Regions from separate parts of the Shewanella sp. 125m-7 genome, predicted to be linked through region 1. Evidence: predicted binding sites of a transcription regulator. Region 1 holds the regulator's gene; each other region holds the start of a gene.

Region 1 (3,830 bases):
TGCAGTACCGGTGAGCCTAAATGGGCTAAACGGTTTGCCTCAGCAAGTGACAGACTACTCAGCAACTTTGCATCGTTGATCTTATTCGGATCGGCGTTAAATACCCCTTCAACGTCTGTCCAAATCGTGACACGCTCAATATCAGCCAAGCTAGCAATCAAGGTGGCGCTAAAGTCAGAACCATTACGCCCTAACAATAAGGTTTCGCCACGCTCATTGGCGCAGATAAAACCCGTAATAATTAGGCGTTCATTTGGGTGCGATTCGGTTATCAGATGCACACGCTCACGAGACTCTTGCACTCGAATTTGTGGCACTGCAGCCTCGTCAGCAATCAGTAAGGTACGAGCATCGACATCAGATGCCGCTACACCAGACTCTCGTAGTAGCGCGGCTAATAGACGCGCAGACCAGCGCTCACCAAAGCTTACGACTTGGTTGCTTTGATAGTCATTAATCGACTCTATCGATAATAGACTTATAAGTTGCGACTTATCGGTCGATAAACGCTCTCTTAAAGAGCGTGCCTGCTCGTTTGAGAGCAACTGCTCAATCAAATTTTGCTGGAAGCTAATCAGTGTCTGTAGCTCTTCTTGCCACAACTGTTTAGTGCCACTTAACTCGAGTAACTTGTACAAGAAGTTAGTGCTTTTACCGGCTGCCGACACCACAACTAAATCGTCGCTATGGCCATGCGTCAGCAGAATATGAGCAACGCGACGGTAACAGTCTGCATCCGCAAGACTTGAGCCACCAAATTTATGTAAGTGACAGCGTGCCATCGTATACCCCTTTAATTAACAAGCGGCTGCAGCATTAAGCGCAGCTTCAATATCGGCAACAAGATCGTCAGCATCTTCGATACCAACAGAAAGACGGATCAGCGTATCTTTTACGCCAGCTTCAGCGCGAGCCTCCGGCTCCATCGCTCGATGCGTCATGGTTGCTGGAACAGCCACCAAACTTTCTACGCCGCCAAGACTTTCTGCAACTGAAAAATAATTAAGATTTTTTAAAAATGCCACCAATTGTGGCTCGCCACCTTCAAGCTCAAAGCTCAACATAGCGCCAAAACCTTTTTGCTGTTTAGCCGCGATTTCATGTCCGGGGTGATCTTTAAGCCCTGGATAATAGATCTTCGACACAGCGTGATGATTGACTAGAATATCAAGAATTCGTTGTGCATTCGCCTGATGTTCACGAATTCGTACTGCAAGTGTACGAATTCCACGCAAAGTGAGATAACTATCAAATGCTGACCCCGTTAGCCCTAATGTATTTGACCACCAATGCAGCAATTCACCGATTTCAGGATCTTTTGCCACGACGGCGCCGCCCACCACATCACTGTGGCCATTGATATATTTGGTTGTCGAATGGATCACGATATCGGCGCCAAGTAATAACGGCTGCTGCAAAATAGGCGATAAGAAGGTGTTATCAACCGCAACTAGCGCGCCAACCTCATGACTCGCAGCACAAATAGACTCAATATCAACGACACGCAGCAACGGGTTCGACGGTGTTTCTAACCATACCATCTTAGGTTTCTGCGCTATCGCTTGATGTAGTGCCTGAGAGTCAGTTTGATCGACCACTAACAGCTTAAACTGACCTTTCTTAGCCAGATTAGTAAACAAACGATAACTGCCACCATAGCAGTCATGTGGAACTACGAGTAAATCATCCGGTCCCAATAAGCTGGTCGCTAGCGTGATGGCCGCCATCCCAGTACAAGTGATCACACCTGTAGCCCCTTTTTCTAGTTCAGCAAGAGCATCACCAAGAATTGAGCGGGTAGGGTTACCCGAGCGGCTATAATCAAAATCTCTTGGATTTTTATGACCATCAAAAGAGTAGTTAGTTGATAGGTAAATCGGCGGCACAACAGCGCCATGCTGGCTATCGGACTCAATGCCTTGACGTACTGCCACAGTGGCTAGTTTACGCTCGGTCATGTACTACTCCTTTTTACGTATTTTCTTATTAGAGATGTCTGGACGTCTAAATGTACCTAAGCACTCCGCCTTCGTCAACCTTTTTAGCCGTTTAGACGTCCATGCATATAGAAATCTATTTGCAATTGTCATAAATAAGAGGCAATAATTTGACTGCACAATTTAAAGGGTTAAAATCTGCCCCGAATTTTGAAATAACAGGTGAGTCAATGACTGAGTGGAATGGCGATTATATCAGCCCATATGCTGAACACGGCAAAAAGAATGAACAAGTGAAAAAAATTACTGTGTCCATTCCTTTGAAAGTACTTAAAGTACTTACCGATGAACGCACACGCCGCCAAGTGAATAACTTGCGTCACGCCACAAATAGTGAACTGTTGTGCGAAGCATTCTTGCATGCATACACAGGTCAGCCACTGCCAAACGATGCCGATCTGACTAAAGATAAACCTGACAGCATGCCTGCTGAGGTTAAACGTTTGATGGATGAGATGGGTATTGAGTGGGAAGAACTTGAATAATCTTCATTGATTATCGACAAATATGATCTCCAGATAAGGACTGCTTAGCAGTCCTTATCTGTTTTTAGGCCCAAACAATTGGTGATTTTCACTGTCACTTCTTATAAACGTATTGGCTATTTAAACTTGTCGCTGTGAGTCGATTCACGGCATCATCTCAGACTAGCTCGCATATATTAGCCCTTAGCGGCTGGATAAACTGATGATCGAACCCGCTACGCTTGTACTCGCCTCACTGATTATCTTTTGTGGCGCACTAACCCAAAGTCTTATCGGCTTTGGCCTAGCAGTGGTTGCTAGCCCCTTACTCTATATTGTCGACCCAAGCCTCGTGCCCGCCCCCGTCATCATGATGGGGTTCTCTATTGCATTGCTTACCCTATTTAGAGAGCGCGGCCAACTTGAGTTCAACGGCCTGCAGTACGCACTGTTAGGCCGTATTCCTGGCGGCATACTCGGGGTGACCTTAATACTCATTGCTCCGCAACCGATTTTAGGTCTGGCGATAGCCGCGATTGTGGCATTAGCGGTTGGTTTAAGCTTGATGAAGTTTAGTATTCCAGTGAATCGATTTAGCTTATTTATCGCAGGCATTTTATCCGGTATTTTTGGCAACATAGCCTCAATTGGTGGGCCGCCTCTTGCCATCTTGCTTTCCGGTAAAGATGCAGGCCAATTTCGCGCCGCCTTATCGGCCTTCTTTATCTTCAGCTCTATGATAGCCCTAATCATATTAGCTTTTGCGGGCCTATTAACTGTTCAGCACTTTTATATCTCTTTAATGCTGCTACCTTCTGTGATTTTGGGATATATCGTGGCGGGGCGATTGGTTGGCAGAGTCGACAAACAAAAAACCAGAGCGTTCACTCTGGCTTTATGTGCGGTTAGTGCACTGATTTTAACCGTTAAGTCGACTATCGAATTGATGGGCTAATCAACGAGAAGAGGTCGACTAGAAATGGTAGGAGGTTTGCAGTACGCCTCCTACCGCATTGTCGTCACCAAACATACCTGTGAAGTCTAAGAAAAACGAATCACCGAAGGCAAAGCCTGAACCCAAAGAATAGAGATTAGCTGTAGAGTCTTTCATATCATGGCGATAACCCACTCGTAGCGACATCCAATCAAAGGCTCTGACTTCACCCCCTAAGCGCCAATATTGGGTACCATCGAGCTCTTTAAACTTCTTATTTTCAATCAGATCGATATCTGTCGTTACCGATAAAATACTCCAGTCATAAGCCACTCCAGCGGTTACCAAAGGCTCTACGCGGTAGGTAAACTTTTGCCCTTCAACTTCTATGGTATCCACATCCTGGCTAATCAAGTTTCTCCCCGACAGACCTAG
Region 2 (3,830 bases), on a different contig from region 1:
AGCGACTGCGCAGGCCACGAATTGCAGGGGTTTGTGGGAAGCTACCTATAGTGGTGGTTGGCAATAGCGGTAAACGATACTTTTGCTTTTGCGCTGCTTGCCTTACAGCAAATACATCATCACGCAGATAATCATCCTCGGTCAATGCCTCGACTCTGGCTATCACCTCTTGATTAGCGGCTTTGGCACGGGCACCGCGTCTTGCTTGGCACTCACTAATAATGGCGTGGGCGTCTGCCGAATTTGGCTCGGTTAGCAAGACTTTGAGCTTATTGAGTTCTGCCAACTTTTGCTTAGCAAAAGATAATTGCAGCTTTAGTGCTGGCGCGAGCCCTGTTTCTACCTCTAAATCCACCGGGCTGTGCAATAACGAACACGAGGGGGATAACCATAAACGCTGCTTAAGATCTCGAGCAACACTCGATAGTTGCTCAGCTAAGTTATCAAGCTCAGCCGCCCACACATTGCGGCCATTAATCACCCCCGCCGATAATATTTGCTCTTGCTTTAAGGTCGCTGCAAAGGCGTTTAATTGCTCTGGTGCTGTGACAAGATCTAAATGTAAACCAGCAACCGCAAGCGACGACACCAGCTGATGATGATGTTCAATACTGCCATAATAACTGGCCAGCAAGATCTTGAGCTTGCTTTGAGCCAAGTCAGCATAAGTCAGGCTAATTGCGGCTTGCCAGTCACTTGCTAACTCTAGAGCCAAGATAGGTTCATCTAACTGGATCCACTCAACACCTTGGCTTTCGAAGCGGGCAAGGATCTTGTGATATGCCTCAATCAATGCAGGTAGCAAGCTTAGCTTGTCGAAATTTGAACCCACCGTTTTAGACAAATAGAGAAAAGAAACCGGCCCGAGAATAACGGGTTTGGCCTTATAACCTAAGGCCTGTGCCTCTGTCACTTCATCAAATAACTGCTCATAGCCAATATCAAAGCTTTGGTCTGCGCTGAGTTCGGGCACGATATAGTGATAATTGCTATTGAAAAACTTAGTCATTTCAGCGGCTGGCGCATCAATGCCTGTCGGTGCACGGCCACGTCCGACACGAAATAAGGTATCAATATCTGTTGCAGTATCGCCACGATGACGAGCGGGGATTGCATCTAACGTCGCGCTTAGGGTTAACACCTGATCATAGAAAGCAAAATCACCAACGGGTAATAACGCTACCCCAGCATCGGCTTGCCACTGCCAATGGCTTTGGCGTAATTCTTTGGCAATATCAAGTAACTGAGACTGCTCAATTTCACCACGCCAATACTTCTCTAAGGCAAATTTTAGTTCTCGTAAACGACCAATTCGTGGAAATCCCAAACTATTTAATTGCATATTGTATACCTTTTGGTGTTAAGATGAGCAAAATTCAGAGTTAGCGCCCGTCTGAATTTCATAAAACTAAACATAACAACGGGCGTCTGGACGTCTAGAAGTTTATTGTGTTAGCCTATGTATTCGCAATCGAAACGAATTCAAGCGCAACATGAACGAATTTCATGTGAGGATAAAATGATAGAGCTTAGACATTTACGTACGTTAGTTGCCCTAAAAGAAAGCGGCAGCCTCGCTGGGGCGGCAAAAAAACGCTTCGTCACTCAGTCAGCACTGTCGCATCAGATCAAGGAGTTAGAGACTCGAATTAACTCAGCTATTTTTGTGCGTAAGAGTAAGCCCCTCTCTTTCACGCAAGAAGGCGCGAGATTACTCAACCTTGCTGAAGATATTCTGCCAAAAGTGATCGAGACTGAAGTTGACTTAAAGAAAGGTTTGGCCGATGGAGACAATCATTTAGGCGTCGGCATCGAATGCCACAGCTGCTTCCGCTGGTTAATGCCTGTAATGGAAGAGTTTAGACAACAATATCCACAGGCCGATCTCGACCTATCAAGTCGTCATCTGTTCGACTCTTTGAACGCATTAGAAATTGGCGAGTTAGATGTGGTTTTGACCTCAGATCCGGTACCCGGCCAGTCAATTGCTTATCAGCATCTATTTGATTTTGAAGTTAGGTTAGTTGTTGCCAGCGATCATCCTCTGGCGCAGCAAGAATATGTCACACCAAAACAATTAGAGAACTTATCGATTTTAAGTTATCCGGTTTCACTTGAGCGTTTAGATATATATCGCCATTTCTTAGAGCCTGCGGGCATAAAAGCTGGCCCTCAGGTGAAGTGTGATTTAACCATGATGTTACTTCAGCGTATCGCCTGTAAAGACGGTATAGCCGCACTGCCGAGTTGGTCTATTAGCGAAGCACATGGACTTAGCCTAACGAGTGTAAAGCTTGGGCCTGAAGGCCTAAAACGCCCATTGTTTGGTGCGTATCGTCGCAATGGAGCCAATGCGCGTCTAGCTCAACATTGGCTAGAGTTGGTCGCCAAAGAAGGCTTAGCCAAACAGAAATTAATCTAGTGCATTTTACAGATGAAAAAGCCTGCTTATTGCAGGCTTTTTATTGAACGCTCATATTGGTTTAAGCAATAAGCCTCTTTTTGCCAATACACGCCTCAATACTAATCCAGGAGAATTTACATTATGAGTCTGACGTAAATTATGTGCGATTAAAAACTCTTCACGTAGATCTTCGTCTAAACCTAACGACTCGAATGCTTCAAGGGTTAATGTTTTTTGCTGGCCTTCAATCACCGATTTTAGGGCGCTAATCGGGTAGTTTTGCTCACCCTCTGAGTTCAGGTACGCAAATGCAGTCAGTGCAATAATGTCACCAAATACACTAAATAATGCCAAGGTTTGCACCTCGTCAGGGTTTATCTGTAGACCCTCCATTTGATACAGCTGATCAATCGCATCCACTGCAATCGCTTCCGTCAGTGCCCAATAGCCGTATACCAGCTTTTTATAAGGCTCATTCAATTCATCTAAACGCTCTTTTAGATAAAAAGTAAATGCATAGCGATAGATATTGACTTGCCCTAAGCGCACTAACGCATCTTTCAATGAGCGATTTTTACTCGATTGAGGCGTTGAGTGATCAGCGCTGTTACTACGCCAAAGCAGGTGGGCCGATAAAGCAGGATCTGATGAGACGATATCAATAACATTACGAATATCACCGTCTGCAATAATAGCTTTTTTCAATGGGATAAGGATCCCTCTACGACCAATTACCTGCTCTTCATTGCTGATAATGGCACGTACTTGAGTAAATACTTGCTGCTCAAGATCTGTCATGCGAAACGTTAAACCTTATTATTATTAAATAATTGTATGGACTAAATTATGTGCAAATTAACCCACAATAGTACGCTATAGGTTAAGCCATATAAGCGACTACCTTATCAAGTTTCTGCCGTCTGCGGAGCAATAATTTAACTCCATTGTATAAATTTGTGGATCAACCAACACTGTTTTACTGATACCACTCAAACATCTGCTCGATGGCGCTGTGAAAACCAACGAGCAATTCAAACATAACTAATTGTTAAATAGAGTTAAAAATAGCATTAGCGAGTACTAAATAGCCCTCATCATTCAAATGTATTGCATCTGACTTTTTACTTGGGCTTTTTAATAAATCACTCAAGGCATCTTCGACTAAAACCAGTTGATATTGCTCTGCAAGCTCCTCATAAATCGGCGATACCGATAGAAATAGACTTTTTTGCGGTACAGCAACCAATAAAACGGGGATCTGCTTCGATTGCGCCATTTCAATCATGGCGGCCAAATTCGACTTAGTCCTGGTAATAGAATGATTTCTCAAAAAATCATTGCCGCCTTCAAGCAAGACTAATAACTCTGGCGAGTATTTATCGAGTAATGGTCCTAAACGCGATACCCCCGCCGTAGTTGTCTCACC
Region 3 (3,830 bases), on a different contig from region 1:
AAGGTAAAAACCTATTATGTTAATAGTAATACCAACAAGTTTATGCACTTGTGCGTGTGATGGTTCTCTTTCTGACACAACACTAATACAGGCTAAAAGTGTTAGACAAGCAACTAATACAAGCTCTACAAAATAATTATAAGAATGAAATGCGACCAAGAACTGAACAAATACAATTAATTTTAGTTGGCTGTTTAGGCTCGTTCTCAAATATTGTTTTGGATTATCTATATTTGTAGTATTCAGTAGTTGAGAGCCACCAATAAAGAAAAGCCATATTAAAGTATTTTTTAATTGTCCTTGATTCAAAATGCCACTCCACTCCAGAAGTAACACTAAGCCTATTGTATATATGACAAATAGGCTTAGATGAATAACTATACTTTTTTGGAAGAAAGCAGATATCACATTAACTAAAGACGATCTGACACTTTCACTACGCATTGAGAAAAGAATAAAAACACAAAAAAGTGTGGTTGAAGCAAGCTCTCTATTATTGAATACTGCTAGCATATTTGCTCCGAATCCTTTCTGCGGTATAACGTCTTAGTATTTGTACGTTGCGCTGTTTGCAGGGCACAAATCGCTTGTTGGACTTGGCCACTGCCACATCCAGATTAGCTGGTACACTATCATGCGATAGGGATTTGCTTTTTTTGATGCTGGGACTGGGCTGTAGAGCAGGTCGACAACTGATATCGAGTAGATTGTAAGCTTTTCATTCAAATTCCTTTCTCATACTTGTGTTCCTTCACATATCTTTAAGTCTAACTGATTCAAAGTCGGTTAGACACTCAATTGAAGCTTATTTAGGCTCCGCGCAGCGGCATAGTTCAACATTTGTATTTGTGCGCATGTGCGTTTATTTGGCAAAACGCGCATGCACATTTAATAAACCTATTATTTAAAGCTTACTAAAGTAAAGCTATTGATTTATAAGCACTCTATCAGAGAGGCACTGAATAAACGAGCACGGCAAATTGCAAAGTGAGCATTGATATTGATGTCTTATCTAAAGATTTAGTAACAGTCACTTATCGATTAGCAAAAGTAGGTCAACTATCTTGCTACTGTTCTGTGCCGCTTATCGCCTGAAACTGGTTTTGGGGCATTTCCAAGCTAGCAATCAAACCTGCACGGCCCAAATGAAGGCACCAATTATCCGGTGTAGATACGGCCGTGACCGTCCATGTTTTGGTGAGAGGTAACGGAGTTATCAAGTTTTCGAACGAGAGGCAGGATGCCGAACTGGCTTTTTAGCAGGGATGCTATTCGTCATGGCCGAGCTTCCAAGGATGGACTTGCAGCGTGTCACGGCTGTGTCTGCACATGCGCCCGCTGCAGGCGATTGATAACTCTAAAGCGACTATTTCAAATTAGCAGCCCTGTAGCCACAGCTCAGACAAAAATGTAATGACCCTTCATTTGAAGGTAAACTCATTTTGGGGAAAAAGCGTGTTTCAACTTGGCCTAGTGAATGTCCGGAAATGGCACAAAATTACCGCCTTTAGCAACTAAATCTCTACTACGTTCTGCCGCTGATAGTGATAGAATCTCCGCATCAGAATTACCGAGAAACTCTATGTATATCCATCATGTTAACGGCATCGACTGGCTGGTGATTACAGCTTTTGAAGAACTGAAAACGTTATTTATCGAAGAAGCCGGTGCGCTCACCTTTTGCTTATCTACCGCCAGCGAATTGAACCTGATTGATCAAGCCAAGCGCACTTATGGATATTTGCCTACACTCAGCGGCGTAATCACCGATACCGGCACATTTCAAAGTCAGGATAACGAAGAAGATTTGAACCCACAGCTTGCCTGCCTAGTTGAGGGGCGTGGTCGGGTATTTATCTATCACGGCGGCTTTGTGGCTTTTGTGGATGACGAGCAAACCTTTATTACCCAAATGGACTGAAAATGATTCAGTAAGTTGAAATCGGCGAATTGGCATCCTTAGCAATTCACCACAGAGGACACGGAGAAGAGCCACTGCTTAGGCCAGTTAAGCTCTTCATCTTTATCTGCGTGCATTTGGTGAAAGCGCAGCGCTTGTGGTGACATCCGCGCTTTAGAATATCCTATTTACTCAAATTGAATAATGATAACTCTTGTGATCATTTTTTAATGGGTAAGGGGGGCAGGTCCACCCTTGTTCAAAGTAGAAGTGCACCTATCATTAGCTGACATGGCTAAAGTGGATAAACAGGTAAATGTCGTTCCTGTTACAGTCATGAGTTTCATTATGGAACCTTGAGTGCCTTTTTGTTGCCCTTAAATAATTGAGTAAGGAATATCAATTATGACGAGCTGTTTACCGGTATTAATAACTGATATGACAGCTAGGCAGTTCGTTCTTGGCTAAATAATCTTGATGGTATTCTTCTGCCTGATGAAACTGCTGGCAAGGGACGATTTCGGTAACAATTTGTCTTGCCCCCCATTTTTGGCTTTTTATTAACGCGAGTTTTGACGTTTCAGCCTGCTTTTTTTGCAGCTTGTCGTGGAAAAAAACAGTGCTTCTATACTGGTTCCCAATGTCGCCACCTTGTTGGTTTAGGCTTGTCGGGTTATGGTTTTGCCAAAATACATTGAGTAATTCGTCAAAAGTGACGATTCCTGCATCGTATTGGACTTGCACCACTTCAGCATGACCTGTAGAACCGGTTTTGACATCTTGGTAGCGTGTATAGCCGTCCTTACCGCCCATATAGCCACAAGTACAATCGATGACACCTTCGACTTCTCTAAAGAAATATTCAACTCCCCAAAAGCAACCCGCACCGAATGTAGCCACTGCCATAATTTTCCCCTTACATCTAATTCTTAATTTAGAAACGTATACTGTAGCCGTTTGGATGGCTAGATGTCTTTATCTTGTTTTATTTTTTTTACTTATGCAAGCATAAAATTTACTGGCTGGTTATTTGTTGAACTAATGCATCAAATTCTGTACCCGAGTAGGCTGCTAATTATGCTACTATCCGTGGCAGAATTAGTTGAGATCGCCATAGAAACAGTTGCTTGTAGTATGAATTGTTTTTACCGATATAAAGCTGACGTACCAATAATAAGGAGTAGTTTGTGTTTCACGATTTGAAACAGTCTAAGGACTTTTTAGCGCTGACCCTGGCACACCCACAACATTTACCTGAGCAGTTTGAATTCGAGCTTGAAAATCAGGTTCGTGTCGAAGTTTGGGACACTGGCGTTATCATGTTTGAGCCGATGAATGCTAAGCACAGCAAAGACATCGTCTTGTCTTGTGCGGTTCACGGAAATGAAACTGCTCCCATTGAACTGTGTAATGATCTAATGACACAGTTACTTAGCAAGAACATCACTTTGCAACAAAGAGTGCTGTTCCTTATTGGTAACCCGCCAGCAATTCATAACGGCACACGCTTTATAGATGAAAATCTCAACAGGTTGTTTAATGGGGCCTATTCTCGCGGTAAAGGATTATGTAACCCAGAGCGCGTGAGAGCGCAGAAGCTTGAACACTATGTAGACAAGTTTTTTGCGTCACAATCTGGTGAGCGCCATAGAATGCATTATGATCTCCATACCGCCATCCGCGCCTCTAAACATGAAAAGTTTGCGATTTATCCTTACCGCGCTAATCGTAAATTTAGCCGCCAGCAAATCATGTTTCTTGAGGCTTGTGGCGTAAACACGATTTTATTCCATCACGAACCGACGACGACCTTTAGTTACTTCTCTTCTGAAAATTATCATGCAGATGCATTTACCATTGAACTGGGTAAAGTATTCCCTATGGGTAAAAATGACATGAGCCGCTTTATTGCGATGAAAGAGATGTTGAC
Region 4 (3,830 bases), on a different contig from region 1:
GCTTCACGCACGGGATTGTTACCACGAAACGAGAACGACACGTTCGACACGCCGCCGGAGATCATGGCGTGGGGTAGGGTGCGTTTTATCTCGGCGGTGGCTTCGATAAAGTCGACCGCGTAGTTATCGTGCTCTTCAATACCGGTGGCGATGGCAAAGATATTGGGATCAAAGATAATGTCTTCTGGCGGAAAACCGACTTTATCAACCAGCACGTTATAGGCGCGGGTACAAATCTCGATTTTACGTGCTTTGGTGTCGGCTTGGCCCTGTTCATCGAACGCCATGATAATTGCCGCAGCGCCGTAGCGTTTAACTAAGGTTGCTTGCTCGATGAATTTTTCTTCACCCTCTTTAAGCGAGATAGAGTTAACGATGCCTTTACCTTGGATGCATTTAAGGCCCGCTTCAATCACTTCCCACTTAGAGGAGTCGATCATAATCGGTACGCGCGAGATATCAGGCTCAGAGGCGATAAGGTTGAGGAATTTGTGCATCATCTCAACGCCATCGAGCATGCCTTCATCCATGTTGATATCGATGATCTGTGCGCCGCTTTCAACTTGCTCACGGGCAACCGACAGCGCTTCTTCATATTCGCCAGTTTTGATCAGGCGTAAAAACTTAGCCGATCCGGTTACGTTAGTACGTTCGCCGACGTTTAAAAATAGCGAATTTTTATCAATGGTCAGCGGCTCAAGCCCTGATAGACGACATGCAACTGGGATGTCGGGCAGTACGCGGGCCGGGTGCTTAATAACCGCTTCACGGATAACGCGAATATGCTCAGGCGTACTACCACAGCAACCACCAATGATGTTTAAGAAGCCGTCAGCTGCCCACTCTTCAATAATGTTGGCCATCTGCTCGGGCGTTTCATCATAGCCACCAAACTCGTTAGGTAGGCCTGCATTGGGGTGCGCCGAGACAAAGCACTCAGAGATTTTCGATAACTCTTCAACATAAGGGCGCAGCTCTTTTGGCCCAAGGGCGCAGTTAAGACCAATAGACAGAGGCTTAACATGGCGCAGTGAGTTATAGAATGCTTCGGTGGTTTGTCCGGTTAAGGTACGGCCAGAGGCATCGGTAATGGTGCCAGAGATCATAATCGGTAAGCGGAAACCTTGGGTGTCATATACCGTTTCAATCGCAAACAGTGCGGCTTTGGCATTTAGCGTATCAAAAATGGTTTCGACCATGATGATGTCGCAGCCGCCTGCAATTAGCGCGTTGATTGACTCGACGTAGGCTTCAACCAGCTCATCAAAACTCACGTTACGGTAGCCTGGGTCATTCACATCGGGGCTAATTGAGCAGGTTCGGTTCGTTGGGCCAAGTACCCCTGCAACGTAACATTGGCGACCCGTCTCTGCTTCAACTTCATTGGCCGCTTCGCGTGCAATGCGTGCACCCGCTAAGTTGATCGCAGCTGAATGCTCCTGCATGTCGTAATCGGCCATGGCGATACGCGTAGCGTTAAAGGTATTGGTTTCGATGATGTCAGAGCCAGCTAACAGGTAGTCTTTGTGGATCTGCTTGATAGCATCGGCTTGGGTGAGCACCAACATATCGTTGTTGCCCTTTACATCACAATGCCAGTCTTTGAACTGTTCACCACGAAAGTCATGTTCTTCAAATTTGCGATCTTGGATCATGGTGCCCATCGCGCCGTCGAGGATAAGGATCCCATCTTGAAGCTTTTGGGTAAGTACTGCTAAAACCTTGTCGGCAGAGTCTTGAGTATGTGCTACTGCGCTCAAGGCATGTGTTGGGGTACAGGTTGCCATAGATAATTCCTACCAGTTCGCAAATCGTTATTCTTGTAATACCAAGCAAAATAAGTCTCTGAATACTTAACTTACCTAGATCTGGTGTAAATCATGTCCGTTATTTTCAGTTAAGGTCGTTTATTATGAGTGACCTTTTATTTTGTTTGGACATTTATACGTATAGACGTCCATAATACGTGAGAGGCGATAAAAAGTGCAAGTGCTAAAGCATGATACTTTTTCAGCATTAAAAGCCAATGAATTTTAACTAAGTTGCTGATAAATAATGAAGGTCAACAGGTATAATGCAAACCACTAAGGTGATTTTACTTCGGCACGGCGAATGCGATGGTGGCAATATTTTACGCGGCCAAGTTGATGTTGCGTTAACTGAGCTTGGTCAGTTGCAGATGAAAAAGGCATTTTCCGCCTTATGCTTAACCGATTTGTCAGTCGATTTTACCGTTAATAGTGTGATTAGTTCACCGCTTCAGCGCTGCGCCAACATCGCAGAGCAATTGGCTCGTGAGCATGATTTAGACTTTTCTATTGAAGCCGGTTTTAAAGAGCTGAACTTCGGCGATTGGGACGGGCAAACCTTCGACGCGCTTTATCAAACTTGTGGTTCAGCGCTTGATAACTACTGGAAAAACCCTTGGTTGCTATCGCCGCCTCATGGCGAGTCTATGCAAGATTTTGAGGCGCGTATCGATAAAGCCTGGCAGGCGATGCTCAAGCTGCATCAAGGAAAGACGGTATTAGTGGTGACTCACGGTGGCGTAATACGTCATTTAATGAGTAAAGCTCTGGACGTCAGTCAGTGTGCGGGTTTTTACACCTCGCTTAAATTGCCTTACGCGGCCACGGTAGCGATTGATGTGCTGCACAATGATAATAAGCAGTTCATGACCCTAAATTGGCGGTAGAAGTTTAAAGATGGACCTAGGACCTAGGACCTAGAGCTTAGAACCTAGAGCTTAGAACCTAGAACCTTTTTATCGTAGGTCGGGCTTTAGCCCGTCAATCTTGGTTTTATTTATAAAACAAAGGTGATATCAGCCTTGCTGGTATGATGCTAAACTGCGGCGTTATCTTATGTAGCGCTGCTTGCGTTAAAGGCTGCGTTTGCTCTTAGCATAAAAGATAGCTAAAAAATGAAAGTTAGGTGCTTAACAGCATAAAGGGAACCGGAGGCTGGCAGTTATTCGCCGCTTAGTCCGGACTGTACCCGCAACTGTAGGGAAGGTTAGCCATAGGGCTGCGCTTCCAAGTCAGATACCTGCCTAACTTATGTTGTTCATTACGTATCATTCAGTACGTGTTGATAATTAAAAAGTGTATCCATATACACATAAACTCGTGCGGGCGACTCGAGGGAGACAATAAATGAAACTCGATACTGGGTTATTAGACTCTTGCTTGGACACTTGCTTGCTAGATGCCAGTTTTTTCTATGAATGGTTGAATGGCAACAATGGCTAATTCGAAATCACAGCAGCAAATTAAAACCGTGCTAGCGGTTAAAGATTTAAGTTGGCACTTAGACGGTAAAGCGATTTTATCGGCAATTGAGTTTAGCTTAGCTGAAGGCAAAATGCTGGGCATTATTGGCCCTAATGGCGCGGGTAAATCCAGTTTACTTCGCTGCTTATATCGCTTTATTAAGCCTAGCAGCGGCAGCATTAATTTATTCGGCCAAGATATTAGCGCGCTATCGGCTAAAGCTTTTGCCCAGCAAATCGCCGTGGTACTGCAAGACACGCCCCATCATTTTGAAATGACTACAGCGCAACTTATTGCTCTTGGTTTAACGCCTCATAAAAGTGCCTTTGATTTTACTAGCCGCAGCGATCGCGTTGTGGTTGCACAGGCGCTTGGAAAAGTGGGTCTTGAAGATAAAGCCAATCAAGCTTATGAGAGCTTATCAGGCGGAGAGAAGCAGCGGGCATTGATCGCTCGCGCCATAGTGCAGCGCCCTAAACTGCTTATTCTCGATGAACCGACAAATCACTTAGATATTCGTTATCAGATCCAAACCTTGGAGCTGCTACGCAGCCTCAA

Evidence for each region. The regulator MetJ, encoded in region 1, represses methionine synthesis genes. The targets are predictions, from matches to a motif close to TAGACGTCTAGACGTCTA.
Region 2: a site for MetJ is predicted at 1,430-1,447, ahead of metE (5-methyltetrahydropteroyltriglutamate--homocysteine S-methyltransferase). Genes of this name have one in related genera too.
Region 3: a site for MetJ is predicted at 2,851-2,868, ahead of msrA (peptide-methionine (S)-S-oxide reductase MsrA). Genes of this name have one in related genera too.
Region 4: a site for MetJ is predicted at 1,943-1,960, ahead of metH (methionine synthase). Genes of this name have one in related genera too.

The regions. Positions count from the first base shown of each region.
Region 1 covers NZ_JBRILQ010000023.1:12,977-16,806, reverse strand. Annotated here, with positions in the region: gene ACVBIL_RS11930 (bifunctional aspartate kinase/homoserine dehydrogenase II) at 1-782, opposite strand, end outside; gene metB (cystathionine gamma-synthase) at 798-1,958, opposite strand; gene metJ (met regulon transcriptional regulator MetJ) at 2,168-2,482, shown strand; gene ACVBIL_RS11915 (sulfite exporter TauE/SafE family protein) at 2,685-3,416, shown strand; gene ACVBIL_RS11910 (conjugal transfer protein TraF) at 3,435-3,830, opposite strand, start outside.
Region 2 covers NZ_JBRILQ010000027.1:11,080-14,909, forward strand. Annotated here, with positions in the region: gene metE (5-methyltetrahydropteroyltriglutamate--homocysteine S-methyltransferase) at 1-1,342, opposite strand, end outside; gene ACVBIL_RS13115 (LysR substrate-binding domain-containing protein) at 1,520-2,422, shown strand; gene ACVBIL_RS13120 (HDOD domain-containing protein) at 2,474-3,202, opposite strand; gene ACVBIL_RS13125 (GDSL-type esterase/lipase family protein) at 3,453-3,830, opposite strand, start outside.
Region 3 covers NZ_JBRILQ010000008.1:98,153-101,982, reverse strand. Annotated here, with positions in the region: gene ACVBIL_RS05925 (hypothetical protein) at 1-513, opposite strand, end outside; gene ACVBIL_RS05920 (cytosolic protein) at 1,583-1,921, shown strand; gene msrA (peptide-methionine (S)-S-oxide reductase MsrA) at 2,327-2,806, opposite strand; gene astE (succinylglutamate desuccinylase) at 3,088-3,830, shown strand, end outside.
Region 4 covers NZ_JBRILQ010000014.1:18,003-21,832, reverse strand. Annotated here, with positions in the region: gene metH (methionine synthase) at 1-1,787, opposite strand, end outside; gene ACVBIL_RS08715 (histidine phosphatase family protein) at 2,075-2,695, shown strand; cobalamin riboswitch at 2,916-3,070, shown strand; gene ACVBIL_RS08710 (ABC transporter ATP-binding protein) at 3,235-3,830, shown strand, end outside.